DNA from 4 places in the Kitasatospora sp. NE20-6 genome. Region 1 is predicted to be linked to each of the others. Evidence: riboswitches for the same ligand, from Rfam matches in the RefSeq annotation. Region 1 holds a riboswitch; each other region holds the start of a gene.
The links. Region 1 has a riboswitch for cyclic di-AMP ahead of SNE206_RS30025 (transglycosylase family protein). Riboswitches for the same ligand answer to the same signal wherever they lie in the genome.
Positions count from the first base shown of each region.

Region 1 (7,466 bases):
TTTACCGAACGGTCGACCGATCGTCGCAGTCGGCCGGGTAGCGTCCCCGTCATCCGCCGATCGCACGGCGGGCCCTCCCGCGGTGCGGGAGCGGCCTGCGGAAGGGGCATGCCCATGAGTCCGATCACCGACCTCGCCGACGCCGCGTCCAGGCTTCCGGCCGCCTGGTCCTCCCACCTGCTGGGGCACGTCGGCACCACCGCCGTGAAGGTCCTCCGGATGGACGGGCGTGCGCTGCCGGACGAACGGCACGCCTGCACGGAACTGCTGCTCGTGCTCGACGGCCACCTGGAACTCGCCGTCGAGGACACCGAGGTGACGGTGCTGCCGGGCCAGATGTTCGAGGTGGCGGCGAACGTGCGGCACGCCGTCAGGCCCGGCAGCCGGGGCACGCTGGTGGTCGTGGAGGTCTTCGGGAACTGACCCCGGCGGCAGGCCCGCCGCCGGGCGGCGGTCTGCGGGGCCGGGGCCGGACGGGCCGTTCCGCGGCGTCCTCCGCGCGGCGCGCCCGCCGGAGCCCGGTCTCCTGTTTACGGTGGGCCGGTGAACCGTCCTGTCGCGCGGGAGACCGCACCGCAAGGCCCGGAACCCGCGACCGCCCGTACGGACTACACCGGGGCCGTCTACGGGTCGCTCCTGGCGGCGTCCGTGGTCGCCACCGCGGGGGCCGCCGGTGAGTTCCCGCGGCTGCAGCTGGTCGTCCTGCTGCTCGTCACCGGGCTCGTGTTCTGGGCGGCGCACGTCTACGCGCGCCTGGCCGGTGAGCGGTTCGTCGGGCAGGCGACGCCCTGGTCGGAGGTCCGCATGGTCGCCCGGCACGAGTGGTCGATCGTCGAGGCGGCCACGCTGCCCGCCGCCGCGATCGCCCTGGGTGCGGTGTTCGGCCTCGACCTCGACACCAGCGGCTGGATCGCGCTCGGCGTCGCCGTCGCACAGATGGTCGGCTGGTCGTGCCTCGGTGCCCGCAAGGCGGGTGCTTCACGCCGGCAGGTCGTGCTGGAAGGGCTGGTCAATCTCGTGCTCGGCCTGGTCATCGTCGCCGCCAAGGGCGCGCTGTCCCACTGAGCACGGCCGGTGGGGCCGTCCCGGGGTCCGAACCCCGTCAGCCCGTGCCCGGTGCCGCGATCGGGAAGGTGCCGCGATCGGGAAGATGGAACGACCGGGAAGGTGGAACGGCCGGGCGCCGCACGGAACCGGTGTGCGTGCGGCGCCCGGAAGCGGCCCGGGTGGGTGGAGTCCGGGCCGCTCGGGGAAGGGTGGTCAGTGGCCGCCGGGAGTCGGCAGGTTGAACTTCAGGGCCGGCGAGGCGGCGGCCGCGAGGCCGTGCGCCTGTGCGGGCCACCACACGCCGGCGGCCGGGTCGGCGGCGCCGTACTCGGGGTCGATGCCGCCGGTGGTGCCGCGGGTGCAGGAGCCGTCCGACTCGCCCGGCACCTTGATCCAGAGGAACGCGTCGAGGAGCGGGGTGCGGGTGTCCGCGGTCGGGCGGGTGCCGAGGCCGCGGGCGGGCGGGTTGCACCAGGTCTGGGCGTCCGGGTAGGTCGCGGTCGGGGTCCAGGGGCCCTGGCCGTTGCGGCTGGTGTCGACGACGAAGTGCGGCAGTGCGGCGTCGGCGGGCACGTGCGCGGTGTACCACGCGTCGGCGTCGGCCTGCGGCCAGTACTGGTTGGCGCAGTCGTCGGCCACGGCGCCGGGGGTGTTGGTGAGGTACCAGGAGCACTTGGCGATCTGCGTGCCGTAGCGCACGAGGTCGGCGTCCTTCTGGTAGTTGGAGACGTTGAGGAAGAAGCCCTGCGCGCGGTTGACGCCGCCGTCGACGAGGAGCTTCGCCATGGTGCCGGTGTTCTGCCAGCCGCTGTGGCCGGCGTCGAGGTAGACGGCGGCGCGCGGCTGCCGGGCGAGCCGGTCGACGGCGCCGTTGATCTCGGCGAGGCGGTCGGCCTGCTGCTGGGCGGTGCCGCCGCAGAACGTCGGGCTGAGGGCGAGGCCGTCCGGTTCGAGGACGACGACGGTCTGCCGGTTGCCGATGCCCTTGGCGAGGCCGTCGATCCAGGCGGCGTACTCGGACGAGTTGGAGGCGCCGCCCGCGGAGTACTGCGAGCAGTCGCGGCCGGGCACGTTGTAGGCGACGGCCACCGGCACCTGGTGCTGCCGTGCGGCGCGGCTCTGCAGGTCGGCCATCGCGGTGGTGGTCTCCTGCGGGGTGGCCGTGCCGTTGAACCACTGCGCCACCGGGTACGAGGCCATCTTCGCCATGGCGAGGGCGTTCGTGTAGTCGCCGGCCTTCAGGTCGGTGACGGCCTGGTGGGCGGCCTTGCTGTCGAGGTCGACGTAGAACGAGGCGCCGGGGGCGGGAGCGCGGCCGGGGCCCTGGGCCGGTGCGGCGGACGCGGTGGCGGGCAGACAGCAGACCGCGGCGGTGGCGACGGCGGCGCTCGCGGCCGCGATACGACGGCTGGGGCGTGTCACAGGGGCTCCTCGGGGTGGGCGGGCGGGGGCTGCGGGTGCGTGGGCGTCAGGTCCGGCGGTGGGGCTATATGTGGGAGCGCTCCCATTAAGTCCTGTTCGTCCGGGCCGTGCCGAGCTTCTCCGGTGGGGTGGAGCGCGGCATGCTGAGCGTAAATCCCGCAGAAGATGCGGTGGATGGTGATGCGAAGGCAGTTGTAGTCGGAGCCTCCTGAGCCGTCAAGGCTCTGCGCAGGATGGGCCGTTAATTGCGGGAGCGCTCCCGCATGCTGGATGCGGGAGCGGGTGCGGGCCGCCTCGACCGGACCGCTTCACGGACTGCGGGCCGGGCCGGACGGCCGGTGCCGGCACGCGCGCCGAGGCCGCCGGCACTCCGGGGGTCCGGGGTGCCGACGGCCTCGTGGGTTCGTCGGGCGGGCTCAGCCGATCTTGAGCACCTGGCCGGGCTTGATGAGGTCGGGGTCCTCGCCGATGGTGGTCGAGTTGCCGCTGTAGACGTTCTTCCAGCCGCCCAGCTTGTGGTTGGCCGAGATGTCGGAGAGCGTGTCGCCCGCCGCCACCGTGTAGGTGTCCGGCTCGGCGGCCGGCGGAGCCTCCGTCACCGTCGTGGCGGGAGCGCCCGGGTCGGCCGACTCCGCGGCGCCGGACGGGTCGGTGCCGGTGGCCGGTGCGGTCCCGTCGGTGGCGGGCAGGCCGGTCGCGGGCGCCCCGGTGGCCGGCGTGCCCGTGACCGGCGTGTCGGTGGTGGGCGTGGTGCCGGTGCCCGGCAGGGTGCCGGTGCCGTCCGTCGGGGCCGGCGGCGTGGTGACCGGTGCGGTCGGCGTGCCGGCGTCCTGGCCGGGCAGGACGGTGCCGGGCGTGCCCGTGGTGGTGGTCGGGGCGGAGGGGCTCGCCGTGACGGCGGTGTGCGCCTCGTAGACCGCCTGGCTGGTGGTCCAGTACCAGGCGCCGTCCACCTGGTACCAGTAGATGCCGTTGGCGTCGCGGCCCTGCATGCCGGGGAACACCGGGGCGGAGCTCCGGCTGCGGCTCTCCGTCACCGTCGTGGTGGCGGTCGGGGCGGGGGTCGCCGAGGCGGTGGCGGTGGGCTCGGCGGCCTCGGGCCGGCCCTCCCCGGTGAGCCCGGCGGTGGTGGCGCAGCTGCCCCAGGTGCGGGCACCGCGGTCGGCGAGCACGCGCTCGGCGACCGTGATCTGCTCCTCCTTGGTGGCGTGGTCGGGGGAGGCGCCGTAGGGGCTGCCGCCGTAGGCGACCCAGGTGTCGAGGTCGAGCTGGAGGCCGCCGTAGGAGCCGTTGCCGGTGGCCCGGCTCCAGTCGCCGGCGCTGGCGCACTGGGCGACGGCGTCCCAGGTGGTGACGGGGGCCGCGTGGGCGCTGGTGGCGGCCAGGAGCGGTATGGCGAGGCCTGCGCCGGCCACACCGGCGGCCGACACGGCGCGCTCGGTCTGGGTGGGGCGGCGGTGGCGGCCCGAGCCGATGAAACCCATCGAGTTCCCTCTCCGCACGCCTGCGAGGTGAGCTGTCGGGTTCGGACCGGGAGGTGGCCCGGCCGCGCGGACGCGGCTTCACCCCAAGCCGTCGGGGACGGCGACGAGTCGTGGGTCCCCCGTCCCTGCCCAGGTTCTGGTCGATGACCCGGTGGGCGCGGTGGGCAGGGTTCGGCGTGCCGCGCTTCGGGCGCCCGTGCTGTGGCGGGCTGATCGGAGATTAGAGGGATCGTCACCTCGATAACAAGCCAGCATCCCGACCATCACACAATCATCACCAGTGCTGTCCCGTCACCGTGCCGCATTTCGGCCGGGCGGCCCGGGATCCGGGGCGGCGGCCCCATGGGTGCGCACGGCCGCGCCACAGGTGAGGCGGCGTCGGACGGGCCGTGGCGGCCCGATCGGGCGGCCGCCGGAGGCGTCCGGCAGCGCCTCCCGGGGCGTGCGCAGGATGCGTGGGGATTGTGCAGGGTGACACGGCGGAAAATGCGCCTATTGCGCTCCCCATTCCCGTGGAATTCACCGCGGGGAATTCCGGCGTCACCCGTCCGGCGCCCGCGGCGGCATTCACGCGGGGAGCGGTCCGGGCGCGCCGGGGCCTGCGGTCGGGGGCTCATCGCCACACGAACGAATGTCCGAGCGGAGTGCCGCGCCGCCGGTGGGGCGGCCGGTGCGGGTGCCGGTGCGCGACCGGTTCGTGGCGGAACGGTTCGTCCGCACCCGAGCGCGAGGGCGCCGCCACCAGGGGCGTCGCGGGGCCGCGGACCGCCGTGACGCCGTCGCGGGGCCGATCGCCCCGGCAGGTCTCCGGCCGGGCGGCCCCGACCGCGGCAGGCCTCGCCCGGCGTGAGCGGGCGGTGGCCGAGGGCGACGCCGCCCGCGGTGCCGGCCTCCCGGGGCCCGCCCGGCCCTGCGGGCCCTCAGGCGGTCGGGCGGTCGGGCGGTCGGGCGGTCCGGCGGTCGGGCGGTCAGGGGTTCTTCCGGGCCCCGCCGTCCGCGCGGCCGCGCAGACCGAGCGTGACCGCCACGGCCGCCAGCAGCACCGGTACGGCGACCACCCGCAGGCCCACGGCCGTCGCGGCCGCGAACTCCGCCGCCCCGGAGCCGCCGTGGACCCCGCCGGGGCCGAGCCGGGCGGTGAGCACCGTGCCCACCACCGCGACGCCCAGGGCCGCGCCGAACTCCCGGGCCGCGGTGTTCAGCCCCGCCCCCAGCCCGGCCTGCCGCGGCGGCAGCTCCGACATCACCGCGTGGGTCAGCCCGGGGGCGCAGAGGCCCAGGCCGGCGGAGAGCACCAGCAGCCAGACCGCGTACAGCGGGTACGGGGTGGCCGGTCCGGCGGTCGACATGCCGAGCAGCCCGGCGCCGATCAGCGCCAGCCCGCCCCCGGCGACGAACCGCACGCCGTGCCGGGCCTGCAGCCGGACGGCGAGCCGGGGCACCAGGGCCATGCCGACCGTGAGCGGCACGATCGCGAAGCCCGTCCGCGCCGGCGAGTAGCCCTTGACGTACTGCAGGAACTGCGCGTTGACGAAGAACAGCGCGAACAGGCCGAAGAAGGACGCGGCGGTGCCGAGTGCTGCCGCCCGCAACCTGCGGGAGGCGAACAGTCGCGGGTCGACCAGGGGGTGGCGCGCGGTCAGGGCGTAGCGGGTGAAGCCGGCCAGCAGGGCCGCGCCCGCCGCGAAGCCCCCGAGCACGTGGGCCGAGGCCCAGCCGCGCGACGGGCCCTCCACGATGCCGTACAGCAGGGCGCCCGTGCCCGCGGTGAGCAGCACCGAGCCGAGCGGGTCGGGGGCGGCGGGGTGCCGGGGGAGCCGGGGGACGGTGCGCAGCACGGCGGCGGCCAGCACGGCCGCGAGCGGTGCCATCGCCCAGAACAGCGCCTCCCAGGGCAGGTACTGGGCGACCAGGCCGCCGCCGAGGTTGCCGACGAGGCCGCCGAGCCCGATGGCGAGGGTCCAGGAGGCGAGGGCCTTCACGCGGTGCCCGGGGCCGGCGAGTTCGGTGAGCACCGACATGGTGGCGGGCATGATCAGCGCCGCGCCCGCGCCGGAGACCGCGCGCCCGGCGACGAGCACCGCCACCGAGCCGAGCGGTCCGGCGGCGGCGCTCAGGCAGGCGCCGCCCGCGAACAGGGCGAGTCCGGTGAGCAGGGCGGGCCGCCGCCCGTAGCGGTCGCCGCACGCGCCCGCCGGGATCAGCAGGCCGGCGAAGACGAGGACGTACGCGTCGACCGTCCACAGCAGCCCGGTGGCGGACGGATGCAGGGCGGACGCGGCGAGCCGGGGGAGCAGCAGGTTGATCGCGGCGACCATGCCCTGTGCGACGAGCACGCAGGCGCACATCGTGAGCAGGGTCGGCCGGCGCAGCGCGGCAGGGCCGGGCGGTGGCGGGGCGGTGGCGGGGCCGTGCGGGGCGGACCGGCCGGGGGCGGGCATGGGCAAGGGAGCTCCTCCGGGAGCGGGCGGGTGTGGGTTCCCGTTCACGGTAGGGCGGGTGTGGGATTGTCTCCAGTGCAAGTTTCGCAAGAGAGGAATGCGTCCCGTGCAATCCGGAATGGACCTGAACCTGCTGGCCGCGCTCGACGTGCTCGTCGAGGAGTCGAGCGTCTCCGGGGCCGCGGCCCGGCTCCACCTCTCCGAGCCGGCCATGAGCCGCACCCTGGGACGGATCCGCCGGGCCCTCGGGGATCCGGTGCTCGTCCGGGCGGGACGCGGCATGGTGCCCACACCGCACGCGTTGGCGATCCACGCGGAGGTCCGGGCGGTCGTCGAACGCGCCCGCGGGCTGTTCACCGCGGCCGGGCGCGTCGACCTGCGCGCGCTCGACCGCACCTTCACGGTGCTCGCCCACGAGGCCTTCGCCGCCGCGCACGGCGCCGCACTCCTCGCCCGCACCGCGGCGGAGGCGCCGGGGGTGCGGCTCCGCTTCCTCGGCGAGAGCCACCTGGACGCGCCGAGCCTGCGCGACGGGGCCGCCGACCTGGAGGTCGGCGTGATCGACACCACCGCGCCCGAGGTCCACGTCGAACTGCTCCACGAGGACACCATGCTGGGCGTCGTCCGCCCCGGGCACCCGCTGCTCGACGGCCCGGTCACCCCCGCCGCCTTCGCCGCGGCCCGGCACGTCGGGGTCTCCCGGCGCGGCCGGCTGACCGGTCCGATCGACGCCGCGCTCGCCGAACTCGGCCTCGCCCGGACGACGGTGGGCACCCTCGCGACGTACCCGGCGGCGCTGTTCGTGCTGCGCTCGACCGACCTGGTCGGCCTGGTCACGACCCGCAGCCGGGACCTCGCCGACGCGCTCGGCCTGGTGACCTTCGAGATCCCGCTCGCCCTGCCCACGCTGCCGATCGGCCTGGCCTGGCACCCGCGGCACGACGCCGACCCGGCCCACGCGTGGCTGCGCGCCTGTGTCCGCGAGCGGCTGTCGGCGACGCCGTGACGGCATCGGTGCCGTGACGGGGGCGGTGCCTCCCGCGGCGGACCTGCGGCGGACCTGCGGCGGACC
Region 1 is NZ_BPRL01000054.1:60,434-67,899, reverse strand. Features, by position in the region: gene SNE206_RS30040 (cupin domain-containing protein) at 115-423, shown strand; gene SNE206_RS30035 (hypothetical protein) at 544-1,065, shown strand; gene SNE206_RS30030 (glycoside hydrolase family 6 protein) at 1,261-2,469, opposite strand; gene SNE206_RS30025 (transglycosylase family protein) at 2,886-3,953, opposite strand; cyclic di-AMP (ydaO/yuaA leader) riboswitch at 3,955-4,106, opposite strand; gene SNE206_RS30020 (MFS transporter) at 4,922-6,394, opposite strand; gene SNE206_RS30015 (LysR family transcriptional regulator) at 6,492-7,400, shown strand.

Region 2 (7,466 bases), on a different contig from region 1:
TCCAGCGGGCCCTGCGGGAGGGCCCCTCCTCGCCGCTGCGCGAGCGGTACCACTTCCGCCCCGGCCAGGGCGAGAACGGCGAACTCCCCCCGAACAACTGGGAGTCCATCTTTGGCGGCCCGGCCTGGACCCGCACCACCGACCCGGACGGCACCCCCGGCGACTGGTACCTGCACCTCTTCGCCCCCGAGCAGCCCGACTTCAACTGGGAGAACCGGGCCGTCGCCGACGAGTTCCGCTCCATCCTGCGGTTCTGGCTCGACATGGGCGTCGACGGCTTCCGCATCGACGTCGCCCACGGCATGGTCAAGGCCCCCGGCCTGCCCGACCTCGTCACCGGCGGCGACCAGCTCAAGCTGCTCGGCAACGACGTCATGCCGTTCTTCGACCAGGACGGCGTGCACGCGATCTACCGCGATTGGCGCCGGATCCTCGACGAGTACCCGGGCGAGCGGATCGGCGTCGCCGAGGCCTGGACGCCCACCGTGCAGCGCACCGCCAACTACGTCCGCCCGGACGAGCTGCACCAGGCGTTCAACTTCCAGTACCTCGGCACCTCCTGGGACTCCGCCGCGCTGCGCGAGGTCATCGACCTCTCGCTCGACTCGATGCGCCCGGTCGGCGCGCCCACCACGTGGGTGCTCTCCAACCACGACGTCACCCGGCACGCCACCCGCTTCGCCAACGAGCCGGGCCTGGGCACCCAGATCCGCACCGCCGGCGACCGCGAGCTCGGCCTGCGCCGCGCCCGCGCCGCCAGCCTGCTGATGCTCGCCCTGCCCGGCTCCGCGTACATCTACCAGGGCGAGGAGCTCGGCCTGCCGGACGTCACCGACCTGCCCGACGAGGTCCGCCAGGACCCGTCGTACTTCCGGGCGGCCGGCCAGGACGGCTTCCGCGACGGCTGCCGCGTGCCGATCCCGTGGTCGGGCACCGAGGCCCCGTACGGCTTCGGGCCCTCCGCCGGCGGGCCGTCGTGGCTGCCGCAGCCCGCCGAGTGGGCGCAGCTCAGCGTCGAGGCGCAGACCGGCGACCCCACCTCCACCCTGGAGCTCTACCGCTCCGCGCTGAGCGTGCGGCGCGCCCAGCCCGCGCTCGGCGCCGGCACCGAAGTGACCTGGCTGGAGGCCCCGGAGGGCGTTCTCGCCTTCCGCCGCGACAGCGCCGAGGGCTCGTTCGTGTGCACCGCCAACACCACCGGCGAGTCGGTCCGCATCCCGTCCCCGGGCCGTCTGCTGCTCGCCTCCGCCGAGGCCGGCCGCGAGGGCGGCGAGATTCTTCTGGCAGCCGACAGCACCGTATGGTGGGCGGTCTGACATGGTTGCAATAGGCTCTGGGATCGTGACTACAGCGCGACTCTCGGACATCGCAGCGCAGGCGGGGGTCAGCGAAGCCACCGTCAGCCGTGTACTCAACGGTAAGGCGGGTGTCTCCGCCGCCACCCGCCAGACCGTTCTGGCCGCACTCGACGTGCTCGGGTACGAGCGGCCCACCCGCCTGCGGCAGCGCAGCGCCGGGCTGATCGGCCTGATCACCCCGGAGCTCAGCAACCCGATCTTCCCGGCCCTGGCGCAGGTGATCGAACAGGTGCTCAGCCGGCACGGCTTCACGCCGGTCCTGTGCACCCAGACGCCCGGCGGCTCCACCGAGGACGAACTCGTGGAGATGCTGGTCGAACGCGGCGTGGCCGGCATCGTCTTCGTGTCCGGCCTGCACGCCGACACGACCGCCGACCACGACCGCTACAACAAGCTCATCGGCCGGCAGGTGCCGTTCGTGATGATCAACGGGTACAGCGAACGCATCGCCGCACCCTTCATCTCACCGGACGACCGGGCGGCCATGTGGATGGCCGTCCAGCACCTGGTGGAGCTCGGCCACACCACCATCGGCCTCGCGGTCGGGCAGAAGCGGTACGTGCCCGTGCTCCGCAAGATCGAGGGCTTCACCGCGGCCGTCCGGGAACTCCTCGGACGCACGCCCGAGGAGGCCGAGAGCTTCGTCCACCACACGCTGTTCAGCGTGGAGGGCGGACACGCCGCGGCCGGCGCGCTCCTCGACAAGGGCTGCACCGCCATCGTCTGCGGAAGCGACATGATGGCGCTCGGTGCGATCCGGGCCGCCCGGCAGCGCGGGCTCTCCGTGCCGCAGGACGTCTCGGTCGTCGGGTTCGACGACTCGCCGCTGATAGCGTTCACCGAGCCGCCGCTGACGACGATCCGGCAGCCGGTGGAGGCCATGGCCACCGCCGCGGTCGACGCCCTCCTGGAGGAGGTCGGCGGAAACCCGCCGCAGCGCGCCGAGTTCATGTTCCAGCCGGAGCTCGTCATGCGCGGCTCCACGGCGGCCGGCGGCCGCTGACCCGCACCGGGCGAGGCAGGCACGGCAGGCACGACAGATACACCAGGTACGGCAGGTACACCAGGCACGGCAACGCCGATGGCCCCGGAGAGCGGTCTCTCCGGGGCCGTCGGCGTTGCCGTGCGGTGCGGGGCCGTGCAGGGCCCGTACGGGCCGCTCGGCCCCCGCTCAGCCCTCCTCCGCCCCCCGCTGCGGCCGGGCGGTGCGGTGCGCGTCGGCGGGGTTCCCGGTCCGGGCCTCGGTGCGCCGTCCGCGCGCCAGGTAGTCACGGACGATCAGCTCGACGGCGTCCTGCGGGTTGCCGGTGCCGGACAGCAACATCACCTCGATCGCCAGATCGGCGTCCAGGGTGACGGTGACCTTCGCCATGGCGGTGCTCCTCAACTCCGGGGAGCAGCAGCCTAGGGGCTCCGGAGGGCGGGGTCGCCGGTTCTGCCGGAGCCCGGAGTCCGGAGATCGGAGTCCGGAGTCCGAGGGTTGGGGGCCGATGGTCGATGGCCGCAGTCCGGCCGTCGGATGCCGGGTGTGCGGCACCGGCGGAGGAAGGCGCCCGGAGGCAGGTGCCCCGGGCAGGTGCCCCCGGGGAAGGCGCGGAGTCGGGTGCGGTCCCGGGCGGGCGGGCCTCCCTGCCCACCCGCCGGGGCCGCACCCGGGCGTGCCCGACGGGCCCGGCCCGGCAGATCGGCCGGGCCGGGCCCGTCGGCGCGCCGAAGCCGCCCCGCCGGTCCACCCCTCTGTGCCAGGAGCGGGCCGGCCGGACGGCGGTCGGGAACCGGCGGTCTGCCGTGAGGTCAGATCCGGCCGGCGAAGTCCGGCGCCCAGTTGGCGACGGTCTGGGTGCGGACGCCCGCGCTCGGGTTGGCCGCCTCGACGTACTTGCCGTCGCCGACGTACATGCCGACGTGGTAGACACCGGAGTTGGCGCCGTTGTTGGACCAGAACAGCAGGTCGCCCGGCTGCAGGTTGTCCAGCGAGACGCGGGTGGAGAAGTCGGCCTGGTCGGCGGCGACGCGCGGGATCGCGATGCCGGCGGCCTTGAAGGCGGCCTGGGTCAGGCCGGAGCAGTCCCAGCCGCCGTTGCCGGTGCCGCCGTAGATGTAGGCCTGGCCGACCTTGGAGAGGGCGAAGTCGACTGCGGCGGCCTTGGAGCCGGTGGCGGCCTTGGCCGGGGCGGCCGTGGTCGCGGCGGCGGTGGTGGCCGTGGTGGTGGTCGCGGTCTTCGCGGGGGCCGGGGTCTGCGCGGTGGCCGAGGTGCCCAGCGACAGCTTCTGGCCCGGGTAGATCGAGTGCGGGCCCTGGGTCAGGACCGACTTGTTGATCTCGTAGAGCTTCTGCCAGCCGCCCTGCACGTGGTTGTGGTCGGCGATGGTGGAGAGCCAGTCGCCGGCCTTCACGGTGTAGGTGGCGCCGGTGCGGTGGCCCCAGGACTGCTTGCCCTGCCAGGACGTGCCGCCCTGCGAGGTGCCGGAGGCGGTCGACCCGGTGCCGGTGCTCGGGGCCGTGGTGGCCGGGGCGCTCGGCGCGGTGGTGGCCGGGGTGCTCGGCGCGGTGGTGGCGGAGCCACCGGTGCTGATCTCGGGGGCGGGGCCGCCCTTGGTCAGACCGGCCTGGACGGAGCAGACGGGCCAGGCGCCGGGGCCCTGGACGGCCAGCACCTTCTCGGCCGTGGCGATCTGCTGGTCCTTGGTGGCGAGGTCGGCGCGGGACGCGTACGAGGTGCCGCCGAAGGCGGCCCAGGTGCTGTTGGTGAACTGCAGGCCGCCGTAGAAGCCGTTGCCGGTGTTGATGTGCCAGTCGCCGGAGGACTCGCACTGGGCGACCTTGTCCCAGGTGGCGACCGAGGCGGCGGAGGCGGTGCCGGCGGTGAGGCACGGGATCGAGAGGCCGATGCCGACGACGCCGGTGGTGGCGAGGATGCGGCGGCTGCGCTTGGAGTTGATGGACAGCATGAAGGAGCGTTCCTCTCCCACGCCTGCGAGGTGAGCTGTCGGATTCGGGCTGGAGTTGCCCGGCCGCACGTGCGGACACGTCGAAATGACGTTTCTGCGCGTGCGGCTTCACCCCAAGCCGGGGAACGGCGCTGGACCGTTCCCTGGCGACTTACCTGGTTCCCCCGCCCCTGCCGAAGTGCGTTTCGCTTTGCCAGTCGGACCGCCGGCAGGACTCGGCGTTCGGGCCAACTGGGTCCGTGTGACCACGAACGTGGGAGGACATTAGGCAGAGATAAGTTCAAACTGCAAACATGTGTGAGCCCGATCACAGTGGATCTTGTATGAATTCATGATCGATTATTCGGCGCCGTTCCGGTCGCCTTCGGCCGCTTTCGCGCAAACCCGTTGAGCCGAAACGGGCTTGTTTATGCTTCAGGCGTCGGGGCCCCGGGCGGCGGCCCGGGGAGGGGTTTCACCGATCATGGAACGCGACGAGGACATGCCGGCGGCGCCGGGGAAGCCCGTCTCCCACCGCCGGGTCGGCCGTCGGCGGATGCTCGGCTGGACGGCGGTCTCCGTCGCCGCGGCAGCCGTCGGCGGCGGCGCACTGCTGCGCCGCCCGGCGGCCGGCGAGGCCGGCCCTGTGGCCCGCACGGTGGCCCCCTCCGGTGCCACCCAGGCGGCCGTGGCCGGGCATTCGCACGGCGCGCCGCCCCCGGAGAGCCCGACGCCCTCCCCGCTCGACCTGACGGGCCGCCGGTGGTCCGACGCGGGCGGCTGGGGCGGAACCGTGCCGGGCCCGCGGACGGCGGTGCGCATCGCCGACCGCGTGCTGCTGGACACCGACGCCACCGTGGCCTCGCTGCTCGTCGAGCCGGGCGGCTCGCTGGTCTTCGCGCCCGGCAGCAGCGTGACGCTGGCGTCCGCCGGCAACGTCGAGGTCCGCGGCACCCTCGCCCTGGTGCCGGACGACGGGGCGGTGCACGCCCTGCGCTTCCCGTCGGTCGGTGAACGAACCTTCGTCGGGGGCGGCATGGGGGTGGTCGGCACGGACACCGGCCTGTGGGTCACCGGCGCCGGGCGCCTGCGCCTGGACGGTGCCGCCAAGACCGCGTGGGTGCGCGCCGCCCGTCCGCTGAAGGCCGGCGACACCGCCCTGGAGCTCGCCGCCGTGCCCGCCGGATGGCGCGCGGGCGACGAGCTCGCCGTCGCCCCGACGGGCCCCCCGTCCGAGGACGGCTTCTCCACCCGGTACGATCTGTGCACGATCCGACGGGTCGACGGCCGCACCGTCACCCTCGCGGAACCGCTGGCGCACGCCCACCCCAGGGTCGCCGTGGGCGGTGGCGTGACGGCCGGCGCCGAGGTGCTCAACCTGACGCGCAGCGTACGGATCGAAGGCACCGCCAAGGGCCGCGCGCACGTCCACCTCACGAGCTCCCGGCAGGCCGAGATCCGGCACGCCGCCCTGCGCTGGCTCGGCCCGCGCCGCGCGGGCAAGGAGCGCTGGAACGGCGAGCCCGTCACCGAGCCCGTGCTCGGACGCTACGGCCTGCACTTCCACATGCTCGCCGACTCCTCGCGCGGCACCGTCGTCGAGGGGGTCGTCGTCCGCGACACGGGCAGCCACGCCTTCGTGCCGCACGCCAGTCACGGCATCACCTTCCGCAGCTGCATCAGCCACGACACGTGGGAGGACGCCTACTGGTGGGACGGGCCGCTGGACACCCGCACCCCGCAGGCGCCGTCCGACGACATCGTCTACGAGTCCTGCGTGGCCTCGCGCACCGTCTACGAACCCGCCCCGCGCGGCTACCGGCTGACCGGCTTCGCCCTGGGCGCGGGCACGGGCGGCATCGCCCGCGACTGCGTGGCGGTCGGCGTGCAGGGCGCCGAGGGGGCGTCCGGGTTCGAGTGGCCGGAGACCAGCGAAGGCGTGTGGACCTTCGAGCGCTGCCTGGCCCACAACAACCTGCAGAACGGCATCTTCGTCTGGCTGAACGCCCGGCACCACCACACCGTCACGCAGTTCGTGGCGTACCACAACGGCGCATCGGGCATCGAGCACGGTGCCTACCTCAACGACTTCGACTACACGGCCGGCGTGCTGTACGGCAACGCCGCCGCGGGCGTCACCGTGCACGCGCTCGGACGCGACGCCGGCACCGTCCTCGACGGCCTGCTCGTCGACGCCGCCGGGCAGTCCGACCACGCGATCGTCACCGCGAAGCACCAGCTCGCCGGCACGACGGTGACGATCGGGCGGTGCCGGCTGACGGGCTATCGCAAGGCCGGCATCGCCTTCCGTGCCACCGCGGACGGGCAGCCGGACGACATCGCGGTGCTCGACTGCAGCTTCGACGGCAAGGCCGGCGGGACGGAGGTCTGGCTCGACCCGGACTCGCCGCCGCCCACCAGGATCGTGCTGCGCAGGGCGGGCGAGCGGCAGGCGGTCCGGCTGACCAAGCCGGCCGCGGGCGCCGCTGCAGGGCCGTGGAACGCCGCGACGGCGCCGGTCGACGTCGACGGTCCGCCACGGGCCGTCGCGGTGCCCGCGATCCGGCTCAAGGACGTCGCGGCGCCGACCTCCCGGCTGCCGGCCTGACGGAGGCCCGGCTGTCGGTGTGGCTGTCGGTGTGGCTGCCGACCGGGTCCGGCAGGACGCGAGCCCGGCGCGGGCCTGACGGAGGCCTGACAAGGGCCTGGCGGGGGCTGTCACGGGGCGCGGCGCGTCCGGGGCGGGTGGCGGGGCGGGGGAGCCCTGCTGCGGCCGTGCAGGGCAGCTGTGCGGGACGGCTCTGCGGGCCAGCCGTGCGGAACGTCCGTGCGGGAGGCGGCCGGGGGAACGCCCGAGGGGCCCCGGCACCGGCCGGGGCCCCTCGTCGTTCGTCGGACGCCGGCCCGGAGGCCGGCACCGCCGGTCGCCCGGCGGCTCTCTCAGTGCTCGGCGCCGGGCTCCTCGGCCTCGTCCTGCTCCTCGGCGTACGCCGGGGCGGGCAGGACGGCCAGGTAGGTGGAGGCGATCAGCTGACCGACGGTCGGGTAGGCGCCCAGGGGTGCGGCGCTCGGGCAGCCGGTCTCCTCGGCCGCCGTGGCCAGCAGCTCGGCGTCGGCCTCCGGGCCGATCACGAGCGGGGCCAGTGCCGGTCGCTCGGAACCGGTCGCCCGGAGGTG
Region 2 is NZ_BPRL01000019.1:162,157-169,622, forward strand. Features, by position in the region: gene SNE206_RS17130 (glycoside hydrolase family 13 protein) at 1-1,316, shown strand, start outside; gene SNE206_RS17135 (LacI family DNA-binding transcriptional regulator) at 1,318-2,361, shown strand; gene SNE206_RS17140 (hypothetical protein) at 2,530-2,730, opposite strand; gene SNE206_RS17145 (transglycosylase family protein) at 3,153-4,310, opposite strand; cyclic di-AMP (ydaO/yuaA leader) riboswitch at 4,318-4,503, opposite strand; gene SNE206_RS17150 (hypothetical protein) at 4,774-6,897, shown strand; gene SNE206_RS17155 (hypothetical protein) at 7,230-7,466, opposite strand, start outside.
Region 2: another riboswitch for cyclic di-AMP. It lies ahead of SNE206_RS17145 (transglycosylase family protein); the one in region 1 lies ahead of SNE206_RS30025 (transglycosylase family protein).

Region 3 (7,466 bases), on a different contig from region 1:
GTGGCCGGATTCGAACCGACGGCCTTCCGCTCCCAAAGCGGACGCGCTACCAAACTGCGCCACACCCCGTAGTGCCGAGAGGAAGAGTACACGCCGGTCCGGGGCCCCTCCGCGCAATATCGGAGGCCGCCCGGGCGAAAGCGGTGTGCATTTCGCCGACCCGACCAGGTAGGCTGGCCAACGTCCTCGCGGCCGACCCCGGCCCGGGGGCGACGTGCCGTCAACGCACGCATGCGGGCGTAGCTCAATGGTAGAGCCCCAGTCTTCCAAACTGGCCACGCGAGTTCGATTCTCGTCGCCCGCTCCACCGCCCCGGCCCCAGCTCAGCGACATGATCGCGGAGCTGGGGCCGTTGTCGTTCGACGGCCCGTCAGGGCGGCGTGCCCGTTCCGCGCCCGTGCCGCGCCCGGCCGGACCGGTCGTGGTCCCGCCCTGCCGCGCCCGGCCCCGCTCCGAGGAGGGCCGGGGCGCGCGGGAGTCCGCACGGGCGGGCGGGGCTGCCGGTGCACCCCCGGCGTGCGCGCGGTCGCACGGCCTGCCGCCGGTTCGGGCCACCCGTCCCGGAGCGGGCGGCGATCCCCGGACCCGGCCGGAACGGCCCGACGGAAACGGCCCGACGGAAACGGCCCCGGGTCGGCGGGTGGACCGCCGGCCCGGGGCCGTTTCCGTGCTGCGGCCGAGGTCAGCCCAGGTAGTGACGGACCACACGGGCGGCGTACGCGTCGGTGTCGAGCATGCCCGCGCGGGCGGAGTCGGAGCCGCCGTCGTTGGAGCCCACGGTGTTGTCCTGGCCGGCGTTGAAGATGTCGTCGCCCGCGAGCTGGTTGAAGTTGCCGATCACGATCGTCGGGTTGAAGGAGTCGCTGTCGGCGACCGCGGACGCGGCCGGCAGGCAGGCGGCTCCGGTGACGGCCAGGAGAACGGCGGCGCGGCGGAGTGCTCGGGTCATGAGGGGTTCCCTTCCACGTTCCACGACGGGGTTTGTCGTGGCTGCGACAGTAAAAGGAAGGGCGCGCGGCCCCGGGGACGTTCGGCCGGTCGGTGGCGTGTTGACGCCGCACGCCCCGGCACGGGAAGCGCCGCGAGGGCGGAGGCCGGGGCGGACCGGACCGGGACCGGGAACGCGACCGGGAACGGGACCGGGGCCGGGAACGGGACCGGAACGGGGACGCCCGGCGGAACGACGGAACGGCGGAGAGGAAAAGGCCGAGGCCCGGCCGGGGATCCGTGGATCTCCGGCCGGGCCTTCGGGTGGCGCGGGGTGCGTCAGACGCGGACGCCGTGGGCGGCGAGGTACGCCACCGGGTCGATGTCCGAGCCGTACGACGGGGTGGTGCGGATCTCGAAGTGCAGGTGCGGGCCGGTCACGTTGCCGGTGGCACCGGAGAGGCCGATGACCTGGCCGGCGGTGACGGTCTGGCCGACCGAGACCTTCAGCGCCGAGAAGTGCGCGTACTGGGAGTACTTGCCGTCGGCGTGCTTGATGACGACGTTGTTGCCGTAGGCGCCGCCCCAGCCGGCCTCGACGACGGTGCCCGCCGCGATGGCGTGGATCGAGGTGCCGGTGCTGACCGCGAAGTCGACACCGGTGTGGTAGCCGCTGGACCAGTTGGAACCGGCCTTGTGGTACGGGGTGCCGAGGCCGGAGGAGACCGGCGCGACGTAACCGGAGGTGGCGGCGGGCGCCTTGGCCTCGGTGGTCGGGGCGGCGGGCTTGGCGGCCTCGGTCTTGGGCGCGGCCGGCTTGGCGGCCTCGGTCTTGGGCGCGGCGGGCTTGGCGGCCTCGGTGGTCGGGGCAGCCGGCTTCGGGGTGCTCGCGACCGGGGCGCGGTGCTCGGAGCGGGAAGCCGCGGCCGAGTCGGCCTTCTTGGTCTCGGCCTGCGGCGCGGCCGCGGCGGCCTGACCGGAGACGGAGAGCTTCTGGCCCGGGAGGATGAGGTTCGGGTTGCCGCCGATGACCTGGCGGTTGTCGTCGTACAGCTTCTTCCAGCCGCCGTCGACGTGCTGCGCACCGGCGATCTTGGACAGGGTGTCGCCGTGGACGACCTGGTACGAGGCGGCCTGCGCCGGGGCGGCGGCCGGGGCCGCGGCCGGGGCGGCGGCCGGGGCGGCAGCGACGGGGGCCGCGGCCTGGGTGCCGGCGCTGTGGGCGCTGGCAGCGGTGACGGGGATGGCGATCGCAGCGGCGGCCACACCGGTGGCGACGGCGACGCGGGACAGACGGGTGCCCAGAACGGACATGGAGTTGTTCCTCTCCTACGCCTACGAGGTGAGCTGTCGGGTTCGGGCTGGGAGATCGCCCGGTCGCGGAAAATGACGCGACTTCACCCCAAGCCGTCCCGGAACTACCGGGCGCGGCACTTACCTTGGGTCCCCCGCTCCTGCCGTGCACAGATGGTGCGTGACCCCGGGCAGCGGCAGGACTCGGCGTTCCACCCGGTGGCCCGCCCGGTCGGTGGCCGGGCAGACCATGAGAAAAACCTATGGACCGCTCCGCTGGCAAGCCGCCCCCTCCGAGGGGCCGTCACGAGCACTCCCGGCGGTCACTCTCCGCCGGGGCGAGGTGGGCAGAGCGCAGTCGCCGCAGTGACCGTGCGTATCCGGATCATGTCCGCGCGGGAGATTCCGCACCCCGCGTGGCCGGCCGGTCGCGGCGGGGCACGGATCATGCGCACCCCGGTGACCCTGGTCACGAGGGCCTCCCGGAGGCCCTTTCCGGGCCCGCCGGACGTCCGGGGAACCGCGTCCGCGGACCGGTGTCACCGGGCGGACGTCCGGCCGATAGCCTCGCTCGCGAGCGATGTTCGACCCCTTTTCGAGCAAGGAGCCCCTTTTGCGGGCGCAGGCCAGGCTGGAGACGGTCCAGCGCAGCGTGATCCGGGAGATGGCCCGGTACGGGCAGCGGTTCACGGTGGACGGCAGCGTGCTGCGCGGGCCCGGCACGACGGCGGTGGCGGTCCGCGAGCACCCGGGCGAGGACGGCGCGGTCGGCCACGTCGACCTGGGCTTCGTCCTGCGGCTGGGGCAGGCGGACGGTCCGGTGATCTGGGACTGCACCGCCGGGCGCGGCCGCACGGAGGAGGAGAAGCTCGACAGCGCCGTGCGCATGTGGGCGACGACCACCGCGGCGGCCGTGGTGGAGATGCAGGAGCGCCGCGGCGAGCACGGCGACCACGTGCGGCCCGGGGAACTGCCCGGGTGGCACGCCGTGCAGGGCCCGGCGGCGGTGTTCGGCTTCGGGAGCGACCGGCTGGCGGAGTGGCTGGCCGGCAACCAGCTGCTGCCCGCACTGGCGGACGCCCTGCGGCCCGGGCTGCCGTCGACCGGGGTCACCGGGGTGAAGGTGTTCCTCGGCGGCCGGGCCGGCGAGGAGGTCGCGGAGGTGCGGGTCGACGGCACCGTGTCGGAGCCGGCGTCGGCCGCCCTGCGCGCCCTCGGCTGGCCGCGCGGCGAACGCCTCTGCTGGGCACGGCTGTTCGTCCTGCTGGTCCCGGACGGGCAGGAGGCGCAGGCGGTGCCCGCCGGGTCGGCTCCGGCCCCCGGGGCGGCACACGGCGGCCCGGGGGTGCTGCGGCGCGGCCTGCTCGCGCGCTGGCGGCAGGCGCGGCCCGGGCGCTGACCTGGCCGCGCGGAAGCGGCGGCCGGGTCGGCGCTGCGGTCAGCTGGCCACGGAGGAGATCGTCTTCGCGAGCTGGCTGAGGAAGTCCTGGATCGGCTTGGCCGCCGTGGACTGGCTCACCATGAAGCCGAAGAGTGCTGCGATGATCGCGTGACTGGTCTTCAACTGCTTGTTGCGGATGAAGATCACGACGATCACGCCGAACAGGAACAACGCGGAGACGGAGAAGGCCACCCGGACTCACTTCCTCAATCTGTGGCGGGGGTTCTTGCTGGAACCCCGTGTCGAAGCCGGACCGCGGCCTGCGCCGACCGTCCCTGGCACGAGTCGGCCGATCCCGTCGCCATGGAGGTGCCCTGCAGGACCCGGCCGCCTGCTGCCTGCCGCACGTGCCGCCCCCCATCCCCCGAGCTCCGACCAGCCCACCCGGACTCAGTGTGGTCGTTCGTGCTGCCTGCGTAAAGGACTTGCCGGAAGCACGGGGCCCGGATCCTGCCATGTGAGACGAATTTCCGCCGACCGAGACGATAGCGGAAGCCTTCTGACGAAGCGTCCGCGGGGGCGGGGTGAACACGCCTCATTGGCCAACAAGCAGGCCCGGGCGGTGTGATCCATCCGGGGGAGGCTCCGCCAGAATGGCCGAAGATCACCTCCCAGGGGTTGACAGGTGCTACTGCCGCCACACCAGCAGCACGGCGCGGTCGTCGTTGACGTCCTTGGCCACCGTCTCGATGAGCCGGCCGGCCGCGCCGCGGAAGCCGTTCACCACCAGCCGGTCGGCCTCGCCCATCAGCCGGTCCATGCCCTCGGAGAGGTCCCGCCCGGGGATCTCGACCATGCCGTCGGTGCAGAGCATCAGGAGGTCGCCACGGTCGAGCCGGCCGCGCACCGCCTCGAACTTCGCACCGTCGTAGATGCCGAGGAGCGGCCCCTCCTGCGACTCCTTGACCTCCCAGCGCCCGGCACCACCGAGGCGCTGCATGCCCGGCAGGTGTCCCGCCGACAGGAGTTCGTACTGGCCGGTGTCGAGGTCGAGCACGAGGTGGACGGCGGTCGCGAAGCCCTCCGCCCAGTCCTGGCGCAGCAGGTAGCCGTTGGCGGCGGGCAGGAAGTCGTGGGCGGGCAGCGATCCGAGGAGGCCGCCGAACGCGCCGGAGAGCAGCAGGGCGCGGGAGCCGGCGTCCATCCCCTTGCCGGAGACGTCGGCGAGCACGACCTCAAGCACCCGGCCGCCGGGGCCGGTGCGGGTGGCGACGACGAAGTCGCCGGAGAACGACTGGCCGCCGGCCGGGCGCAGCGCCATGTCGGCGTACCAGCCGTCGGGGAGCTGCGGCACCTGGCTCTGGACGCGCAGCCGCTCGCGGAGGTCGAACAGCATGGTGCCGCCGCCGCGCCAGGGCACGCCGACCCGGCTGCGGAACTGGGCGAGCAGCAGGCCGGCCACCCCGACCGCGCCGACCACCAGGGCGGCGCCGGGGGTGACGCCGTAGACGTAGGCGTCCGGGTCCTCGCTGGCGATCCGCTCGCCGGTGTGGACGAGCGATTCGGCGGAGAGTCCGAGTGCGGCGGCCGCGTACAGCAGGACGAGGGTGGCGGGGCGCAGCAGCAGGGAGCCGGCGAGCACCGGCAGCACCAGGGCGGTGGGCGGCACCCAGGCCGGGATCCAGATGTTGAGGACGACCAGCAGCGGGACGGCGGCGAGGAAGAGTGCGAAGGCGAGCCAGTCGGGGGCGGCGCCGCGGAAGTAGTCCACCCCGGTCCGGCGCAGGGTGCGGCGGGCCCGGCGGAGCCTCGCCCGCAGCCGGGCCGTCACGGGCTCCCCGGCCGCGTTCGCGGTGGGGCCCGTCGCAGTGCTCCCGGGCGTCGCGCCCTGCGTGCTGCCAGCCATGGGGTCCGACCTTATCCACCGGTGCGGTCCGGCGTCGACGCTCCTGCCGGGGTGGTGTGCGCAGTCGCGCCGGGCGGGGCGGGTTTCGGCCGGGTGCGCCGTGGGCTCCCGTGGAGCGTCCCGGGGGCGTGCGCGGGGCGCTGCGCGCCGGGTGGGGCCGGGGGGGCGGGCTTCCGGTCCGCGCCGGGGCGGCCGGGAAGGCCGGGTGCCGGGCGGGAGGAAGAGGAGGGGAGGCGGGCCGGGGTGCTCACGGCCGTCCGGACGCGGTCCGGTGGTGGTGCACGGTCGTTGCTGCCGCACGGCCCTTGCTGGACCGTGCGGCAACGGGTCGGAGGGATCAGCCCTGGGGGTGGTGGGCCGGGATCGGCGGGAGCTCGCCGGTGGTCTCGTACTCGCTCAGCATGTCGATCCGGCGGGTGTGCCGGGTCTCGCCGCTGTAAGGGGTGTTGAGGAAGATCTCGACGAACTTGGTGGCCTCGTCGGTGGTGTGCATCCGGCCGCCGACCGAGATGACGTTGGCGTTGTTGTGCTCGCGGCCGAGAGCGGCGGTCTGCTCGCTCCAGGCGAGCGCGGCACGGACGCCCTTGACCTTGTTGGCGGCGATCGCCTCACCGTTGCCGGAGCCGCCGATGACGACGCCCAGCGCCTCCGGGTCGGCGGCGGTGCGCTCGGCGGCGCGAAGGCAGAACGGCGGGTAGTCGTCCTCGGCGTCGTAGATGTGCGGGCCGCAGTCGACCGGCTCGTGGCCTGCTCCCTTCAGCCACTCGACGAGGTGGTTCTTCAGTTCGTATCCGGCATGGTCGGAGCCCAGGTACACGCGCATGACCACGAGTGTGGCATGCGCGTGCACGGGCCCGCGGGAGGGGGCCGGACGCAGTCGGCGCGGCGGGCCGACGGTGGGTCAGCGGCGGCCGGCGAGCTTCCAGGCCAGGGGCAGGGCGCCCATGGCGAGCAGGGCCTTGAGGGCGTCGCCGACGAGGTACGGGTAGAGGCCGAGCTCGGCCGCCCTGGCCGGCGACACGTCCAGCGAGACGGCCAGGTAGGGGACGCCGACGGCGTAGATGGCGAGGGTGCCCAGCACCATGGCGCCGGCGGTGCGCAGCGGGCTGCGGTCGGCTCCGCGGCGGGCGAGGGCGCCGGTGAGGGCGGCGGCGAGGACGAAGCCGATGACGTAGCCGAGGCTGGGGGCGGACCAGCCGGAGGTGCCCTCGGCGAACCAGGGCAGGCCCGCCATGCCGGCCAGGAGGTAGAGGCCGAGCGAGGCCACGCCGCGGCGGGTGCCGAGGGCGGTGCCGACGAGCAGGGCGGCGAAGGTCTGGCCGGTGACCGGGACGGGCGAGCCGGGGACGGGCACGGAGAGCTGGGCGGCGAGGCCGGTGAGGGCGGCGCCGCCGGCGACGAGGGCGAGTTCGCGGGCCTGGCTGCCGAGGCGGGTGGTGGCGCGGGGCAGCAGGTCGGCGAGGACGGGGGTGCCGGTGATCGGCGTGGCAGTGGCCATCGGGGGCTCCGCTTCGGGCTCGGCGCGCACGGCGGCGTGGCGCGGTCGGGTGATCACTCGTGAACCTACGCCGTGTCACCGGACCCGGTGGTCTCCGCATGCGACAAAGCGTCAGGGGCGGGAGTTGTGGGGTCCGGCCTGCGACGAAGCCCACATCGACGGGTGCGCGGGTGAAGGTGTAGGCACCGTGCGTGACGGACATGTCCGGATTTCGGGCTCCGGCCGGATCGCCTTGGCGTGTCCATCACCCATGCCGAATAGTGGACAGCTCGCTCCGGAATCCGACGACCACAGGACACGCCTGATGACGACCCCCTCCCCCACGCCCACCCTGGAGCGGCCGGCCGAAACGCCTGCCGCCGAAGGCCGGCTGGCACCGGGCCTCAAGCCTCGCCATCTGTCCATGATCGCGCTCGGCGGCGTCATCGGCGCCGGCCTCTTCGTCGGCTCCGGCGCCGGCA
Region 3 is NZ_BPRL01000005.1:43,201-50,666, reverse strand. Features, by position in the region: tRNA gene SNE206_RS05805 (tRNA-Pro) at 1-69, opposite strand, end outside; tRNA gene SNE206_RS05800 (tRNA-Gly) at 234-307, shown strand; gene SNE206_RS05795 (hypothetical protein) at 683-949, opposite strand; gene SNE206_RS05790 (peptidoglycan DD-metalloendopeptidase family protein) at 1,267-2,241, opposite strand; cyclic di-AMP (ydaO/yuaA leader) riboswitch at 2,247-2,440, opposite strand; gene SNE206_RS05785 (DUF6348 family protein) at 2,801-3,619, shown strand; gene SNE206_RS05780 (hypothetical protein) at 3,659-3,853, opposite strand; gene SNE206_RS05775 (PP2C family protein-serine/threonine phosphatase) at 4,290-5,507, opposite strand; gene SNE206_RS05770 (ribose-5-phosphate isomerase) at 5,845-6,330, opposite strand; gene SNE206_RS05765 (biotin transporter BioY) at 6,409-7,005, opposite strand; gene SNE206_RS05760 (amino acid permease) at 7,310-7,466, shown strand, end outside.
Region 3: another riboswitch for cyclic di-AMP. It lies ahead of SNE206_RS05790 (peptidoglycan DD-metalloendopeptidase family protein); the one in region 1 lies ahead of SNE206_RS30025 (transglycosylase family protein).

Region 4 (7,466 bases), on a different contig from region 1:
ATGCGGGCGAACTCCGGCTCGGTGGCGGGGGTGACGATCAGCAGCCGGCCGGGCCACGCCTCGCCCCAGAGCTCCGAGACGGCCGGCACGGCCTCGTCCGCGACGGCGGCGAGGGCGGCCAGTTCGGGTGCGCCGCCGAGGCCGAGCACCAGCGAGCGCTCCCCGCGGGCGACACCGACCTTCCCGAGGTCCCACAGGGCGGCGGCGGAGGCGGGCTCGTCCGCGGCGAGGAGCCATCCGTCGGCGGTCCGGTCGAAGGTGAGCCGCCGCGGCAGCACGGCCGGCTGGTCGTCGATGCCGCGCAGCCGGTGGGCGAGGCCCGCGGTCACGGTGAGGCTGCCGTCGGCGCCGGGCTCGCCGACCTCGCTGATGCGGTACTCGACGGCGGCGAACGGCACGGCGGCCGCGCGGTCGGCCAGCCGGGCCTGGGCCGCCCGGGCGGCCGGGGCGGTACCGGCGAGCAGGGCCGTGCGGTCGGCCCGCAGCAGGGCCCGGGCGCGGGCGGCGAGCAGGTCGGTCACGCGCGGGGGCACCCCCGGCACCGGCGCGCCGGGCCGCCCGGGCGAGAGGGCCGTGCGGCGGGCGGCGGCGGAGGGGACGGTGGGTCCGGAGAGCTGGGCCAGCCCGCCGAGGGCCAGCAGCAGGGCGGTGCGGCGCGGCACGCGGCCGTCGCCGGACAGGACGGACCGGCCCGCCCCGAAGCGTCGGGGCAGGTCGGTGACCAGGGGTTCGGCGTCCCCGCCGGCCGGGCCGGGGTGCCGGTAGGCGCCGCTCAGACCCGCACCACCCCGCTGACGGGCATGGCCTTGACGCTCTCGTAGCGGACCCGGGCACCGGGGTACGGGGCGTGCACGACGACCCCGCCGCCGGCGTACATGCCGACGTGGTGCATGTCCTTGTAGAAGATCACCAGGTCTCCAGGTCGTGCCTCGGAGAGGCTCACTCGCCGCCCCGCGTACGCCTGTGCCTGCGAGGTGCGCGGCAGGCTCACTCCGGCCTGCCGCCAGCTCCAGTACATCAGACCGGAGCAGTCGAAGGTGCCGGGCCCGGTCGATCCGTAGACGTACGGGGAGCCGATCCGGGAGACCGCGGCGGCCAGGGCGGCCGCGGCCCGCTCGGAGGAGGGGGGCTGGTCGCCGAGGTCGATGCGGTCGGTGCCGCGGGCCGCCCGGCGGGCCGCGTCGCGGGCGTCGTCGGCGACGAGCCGGCCCCGCTCGCCGGCGGTGAGGCCGCCGAGGAGGCGCTGGGCGTCGCCGAGGCGCTGCCGGATCTGCTCCTTGCTGTCGGCGAGGGAGCGGCGGACGTCCTCCAGCTCGGCGAGCTTGCCGGTGGCCTCGGTCCGGCGCTGGTCGAGCCGGCGCCGTCGTTCGAGGACGTGGCGGAGGGTGTCGTTCTGCCGGGTGTTCGCCTGGTCGAGGGCGCGGGCGCGGGTCAGGTAGCCGTCGGGGTCGGATTCCAGCATCAGCCGGACGGCCGGGTCGATGCCGCCGTCCCGGTACTGCGCGGCGGCGGCGGTCGCGAGGTCGACGGTGAGGCGGTTGAGCTCGTCCTGTCCCCTGGCGACCTGCGCCTGGAGGGACGAGGCCTCGGCCTGCAGGCGCTTCTGCTGGTCGAGTGCGGCGTTGGCCTGCTCGCTGGCGTGCTCGGCCTCGTCGTACAGCCGGTCGACCCGGGTCCTGACGTCGGCGGTGTGCGCGGACGGGTCCGCGGGCACCTCGGGTGCGCCGTACGCGCTGCCGCCGACGGTGGCGCCGAGGGCGGTGGTGGCCGCGGCCGTGAGCACCAGGGCCCGGGCTAGGCCGTGGACGCCGGGCAGTTGGGGGCGGCGGTGCGCGGGCATGCGGCGGTGGCTCCGTTCCTGCGGCGGGACGCCGCCGCCGCCCGGGCCGGGCGGCCGTCCTCGCGGACGTCCGGGGGCAGACGTTAGCGAGTCCGACCGATCTAGTCCAAACCCCTCCATCACCGAATATTTGACCTCCAATCGGACATCAGCCCGGGTGCGGGCCCCGCCGGCCGCGCCGGACGGCCGCGGGCCCGGCCCCTCCGTCGTCGGAGGGACCGGGCCCGGGCGGGGTGCTGCGTGCGCGTCAGATCCGCACGATCGCCGAGATCGGCATCACGGTGGCGGAGGCGTACCGCACGTTGGCGCCGGTGTGCGGGGCGTGGATGATCTGGCCGCCGCCCACGTACATGCCGACGTGGTGCCGGTCGCCGTAGTAGACGATCAGGTCGCCGGGCTTGGCGTTGGCGATGTTGGTGCCGATGTTGGTGCCGGCCCCCGCCTGCGACTGCGAGGTGCGCGGGATGGAGACACCCGCCTGCCGGTAGGCCCACTGCATGAGGCCGGAGCAGTCGAAGTTGGCGGGCCCGGCGGCACCGTAGACGTACGCCACGCCGAGCTTGGTCTTGGCCGCGGCGACGGCGACGGCGGCGTGGGAGCCGGCCGGCAGGTCGACGGTGTCGAGGACCGGGCGCGCGGTGTCGCGGGAGGCGCGGTCGACGCTCGCCTTCGCGGCGGAGGCGGCCCTGGCCTCGACGGCGGCGAGCTCGTCGCGCTCCTTCTGGGTGAGGGAGTCGAGCAGGGCGGTGGCCTTGGCCAGCTTGCCCTGGATCTCCTCCTTCTTCGTCCTGAGCGAGCGGGTGGTGCTGTCGAGGTCCGCGAGCTTGTGCTCGGCCTCGGCCTTCTGGGCGTCGAGCTTGGCCTGCTCGGTCCTGAAGGACTTGAGGGTGTCGGCCTGGGTGGCGTTCATCCGGCTGACCGACCCGGCCTGGCTCAGGAACTGGTCGGGCTCGCTGGAGAGCATCAGCTGCACGGTGGGCGAGATGCCGCCGTCGCGGTACTGCTGGGCGGCGACCCCGGCGAGGCGGCCCTGCACCCCGCTCACCTGGGCCTGCTGACGGGCGACCTGGTCCTGCAGCTGGGTGACCTGCTTCTGCAGGGTCTGCTGCTTCTCGGCCGCCGCGTTGTACTGCTCGCTGGCGACCTCGGCCTGCTCGTTGAGCTGGTCGACCTGGGTCTTGACCTGGTCCTTGGTCGGCGCGGGGTCGGCGTGGGCACCGGTCTGGGAGGAGAGCGCGACCGCGGTGGCCGCGGCAGCGGTCAGGATCGAGGCACGCGTGCGGCCGACAGGCTTGGGACGACGATGGGACGCCACGAAGGCGGACTCCTTCTTCCTCACACCGCCTACCGGGTGAGCTGACGGGTTCGGGCCGGAAGCTGCCCTACGACGTCTCACCGCCCGCCCCTGCGGCCCGCGGACTCCCGCGGGCCGGCCGGCGCGGCCGGCCTGACGCCGATTCACCCCGGGGGAACGTGGTTCCCCGGCTCCGTTCGACAGCGCCCCCTCAGGGGCCTCCCCGTAGGCAGTTCACACTGCCCAGCTGCGTCGCGGACTCGGCGGCGACCACCGCCGTCACCCGGGTTGGGTGATCGACTCCGCGGCGGTCCGTGGGATGACCTTAGTAACCGATCCGTGATCCGTTCAAATCCTTGTCGGAAAAATCTCGGATCAACGACCGTTCCCATCGGTGAATACGACCGGTCCTGAACGGATTTCCATGGTCAGCTGATGGTTTCTCATCCGACGAGCAGGAAATCGGACGCCCGGACGTGGGGGAGATCACAGGAGGATCTCCGCCAGCCCGGGCGTGTCACGCGGCATCAGAAACGCCGCGGATGAGGCATATGTCCGATCTGCTACCGCGGGGTCAGACCCGGCGGATGGTCTTGATCGGCATGACGGTCGCCGACGCCACCTTCACCACGTCACCGGTGTGCGGGGCGTGCACCATCAGACCGTTGCCGATGTACATCGCCACGTGGTGCGCGTCCGAGTGGTAGATGATCAGGTCGCCGGGCTGCGCGTTGGCGATGTTGGTGCCGACGTTGACGCCCACGGTCGCCTGCGACTGCGAGGTGCGCGGCAGCGAGACGCCGGCCTTCGCGTACGCCCACACCATCAGGCCCGAGCAGTCGAAGGAGTTCGGGCCCGTGGCGCCCCACACGTACGGCACGCCGCGCTTGCTGAGGGCGGCGCTCACGGCCGCGGCCGCGTAGCCGGACGCCGGCGGCAGGTTGCTGATGTCGACGCGGTCGCCGGCGCGGGAGGCGCGGCCCGTGATGGACGCGCGCTCGGCGGCGGTCAGCGAGCTGAGCAGGCGCTGCGACTCGGAGAGCTTCTTCTGGACCTCGGCCTTGGCCTCGTTCAGCGTCTGGGTGGAGCGGTCCAGCTCGGCGAGGATGGCCGCGGCCTCCTGCTTCTGCTGGTCGAGCCGGCGCTGCTGCTCCTTCAGGCTCTTGAGCGTGGAGGCCTGGGTGTCGGTGGCCTGCTCGTTGCTCGACGCCTTGTCGAGGTAGTTGTCGGGGTCCGACGAGAGCATGAGCGCCACCGTCGGGTCGACGCCGCCGGTGCGGTACTGGTCGCCGGCGACCGCGGACAGCCCGGACGCGACCTCGGTCAGCTGCTGCTGACCGCGCGCGATCTGGTCCTGCAGCTGGTCGGCCTGCTTGCGGAGCTGCTCGCCCCGCTCCTTGGCTCCGTTGTACGTCTCGGACGCCTGCTCCTGCTCCTCGAGGAGCTTGTCGACCTGGACCTTGACCTCGTCCTTGGTGGGCTTTGCCGGGGCGGCGTGGGCGCTCGCCTGGGCGGAGAGGGCGACCGCGGTCGCGGCTGCAGCGGTGAGCACGGATACCCGCGCGCGGCTCGGCTGCTTGGGACGGCGGTGGGAGGCCAAGGGTCTAGCTCCTTCTTCCTGCTGGACTCACTCGATCGAGTGAGGTCCGGAAAATAGGTTTGACGCCAGACCCTAGTGAAGATCCGCCTCCGGCGCCACTCCCCTCCGCTGCGAAGTCGGCCCCCCGACCGGGATTTCACCAGCCCGACACAACCTCGCCACCACCGCTCCGACCTGGGCCGACGCCCCGTCAGGGCCGGGAGAGCCGGTTGAGCAGCAGAATCGACGCCACGGGGCGGGCCCCCGCCTTGCGCACGCCCTCCGCGACCTCGCGGTCCGTGGAGACCACCACCACCGGCCGCCCCTCCGGCTCGGCCCGCACCATCCGCCGGATCAGCTCGTCCGCGGTCTCCCCGGTACGGCTGAAGCGCACCCGGACCCCCCGCGGCGGCGCCATGATCACCGGCACGTCGAGGTCCTGCCCGTCGAAGACACAGGTCACCTCGGCGTGGGTGCGCTGCGCCAGCATGGCCAGCCCGCCCAGCAGCCGCAGCCGCTGCTGCTCCAGCGGCAGCGCGGGGTAGCCGGTCTTCGTGACGTTGTAGCCGTCCACCACCAGGTGCACCTGAGGAATCGCCAGCAGCTGGTCGAGCAGGGCCGGGTCGTCCTCGGCCAGACCCCGGCGGGCCACGTCGTGCGGGTTCGCCGAGGACGGCTCCACCGCGTCCACCAGGTCCGCCGGCCGCAGCTGGGCGACCGGCAGCGCCAGCTCCCGCTGCAGGCCCTGCGCCGACTGCAGCACCGTGTCGAGCAGCAGCCGCAGCCGCATGTCCTCCACGCTGCGGCCCTCGCGCGCCGAACGGCGGCCCGCCTCCGAGGCGGTCTCCAGCTCGGTGATGCGGTGCCGCAGCCGCCGGGCCTCGCCGTCCGCGGCACTGCGCTCCGCCGCGGACGCCGTCCGGACGCCGTCCAGCTCGGCCTGCACCTTGCGGGTCTCCGCCTGGGCCCGCCGGGTGTCGCTCTCCAGGGAGCGGACGCGCTTGCGCAGCGACTCGGCCTCCCGGCGCACGCCCTCCGACTCCGCGCGCTGGCGCTCCAGGTCGGCGCGCGCCGCCGCCCGGACCTCGGCCAGCTCGCCCTGCAGCTTCTCCACGATCCGGGCCGCCTCGGCGGCCGCGCCCTCGGCGTCGGCCCGCTCGACCTCGTGGCCGGCGTCGGCGACGAGGCGGCTCCAGCCCTCGGGGCGCAGCAGGTAGGCGGCGGCGGCGACGTCCATCGGGTCGGCGGCGGCAGGCACCGTCCCGGCCTCCAGCGCCCTGGCCAGCTCCGGCTGGCCGAGGCGCAGGCGCTCGGCTATGCGCACCCGGAAGAACGGTTCGGCGTCCAGCGCCGCGGCCAGCGCGGTCGCCGCGTACTTCGCGCGGCGGGCGGGGGTGAACTTCGCGTACGGGCGCAGGCCCGACGGCAGGTCGGCGGCCGGGATCGCCCCCAGCGCGTCGGCGGCGATGCCGACCACGCGGCGGCGCACGCCCTCGGGCAGCGGGCGGTCCAGCTGCTCGGACGGCGTGCCGTCGGCCTCGGCCACCGGCCCGGCGCCGGGCGCGTCCGGCAGGCCTCCGTCCGCAGCGGGCTGCTGCCCCTGCGGCTCGGACGGCCCGCTCGCTGCGTCCACCACGTCCCTGGCTCCGATCCTGCTCCCCGGGCTCGCGCGGCCTGCTGCCGCCGCCCTCGAATGCACCGCGCTGCGCCCATGCACCGCTCTGTGCAATTGTCCCGTCTACCGTGCCCCGAGGGGTACCGCGCCACACGCCCCGGCGGTGCGCGTGCTCCGCCGGGGTGTGCCGTGCCGTCGCCGGCTCAGGCCTGCGGCTCGCCCTCGCCGGCCTCCGCCTGGGCGGCTGCCTCGGCCTCGGCACCCGGACGGGCGACCAGCTCGACCTGGTCGACGGCGTTGCACCAGCGGCAGCGCACCGACTCCAGCGTCTCGCTGAGGACCTCGGTCTCCTCCACCTTCGACTCGCCGCTCAGGTCGAAGTGCAGGTACTCCACCACCCGGGCCGAGCGGGTCACGTCGAAGCGGGTCAGGTTGCCGCACAGGGTGCAGCGCCAGCGGGTCTCGGCAGTGGGGGCGGCGATGGTCATCGGCGGTCCTCTCGGATGGTCCCTGGTCCGGTCGGCCAAGCCTATTGCGTACGGGCCCGGCGGCCGTCACCGGTCCGCGCACCGGTACAGGTCACCCGCTTGCAGCAGCGGCCGGTGTCGGGCGGCGGCCGGGGAGGAATGCTCGCTGTCATGGCCGTCCCCGCCCCCGTGCGCGGGCGGGCGGAGGCCGCGACCCCGGCACCGGCCCGTGCCCCGCACGTCACCTACGCGCTGATCGCGGTCAGCACGCTCGTCCTGCTGGCCGGCCCGAGCTTCGGCCTCAACCCGGTGTACGGCACCGGCGACGCCCGGGTGTGCGCGGAGCAGCGCTTCGCACAGCGCTGGGGTGCGGTGCCGGCGGAACTCCTCGGCCACGCACCGCTGGACGCCGGACAGCTCGCCGCGCTGCCACCGGTCGTGAAGGGCTGCACGCCGACCCCGGACCCGGGCAAGATCCCGGTGCTGTCCGTGCTCACCTCGCTCTTCGTGCACGCGGGCTGGCTGCACCTGGTCGGCAACGTGCTGTTCCTGTACGTCTTCGGCCCCGGTGTGGAGCAGCGGCTCGGCCGGGCCCGCTTCCTCCTCTTCTACCTGGGCATCGGCTACCTGGCGACGTACGGCTACGCGCTGGCCGAGGCCGGCTCGGACGA
Region 4 is NZ_BPRL01000048.1:31,084-38,549, reverse strand. Features, by position in the region: gene SNE206_RS28160 (hypothetical protein) at 1-662, opposite strand, end outside; gene SNE206_RS28155 (NlpC/P60 family protein) at 773-1,840, opposite strand; gene SNE206_RS28150 (NlpC/P60 family protein) at 2,088-3,155, opposite strand; cyclic di-AMP (ydaO/yuaA leader) riboswitch at 3,166-3,350, opposite strand; gene SNE206_RS28145 (NlpC/P60 family protein) at 3,709-4,734, opposite strand; gene SNE206_RS28140 (NYN domain-containing protein) at 4,925-6,286, opposite strand; gene SNE206_RS28135 (hypothetical protein) at 6,532-6,816, opposite strand; gene SNE206_RS28130 (rhomboid family intramembrane serine protease) at 6,967-7,466, shown strand, end outside.
Region 4: another riboswitch for cyclic di-AMP. It lies ahead of SNE206_RS28150 (NlpC/P60 family protein); the one in region 1 lies ahead of SNE206_RS30025 (transglycosylase family protein).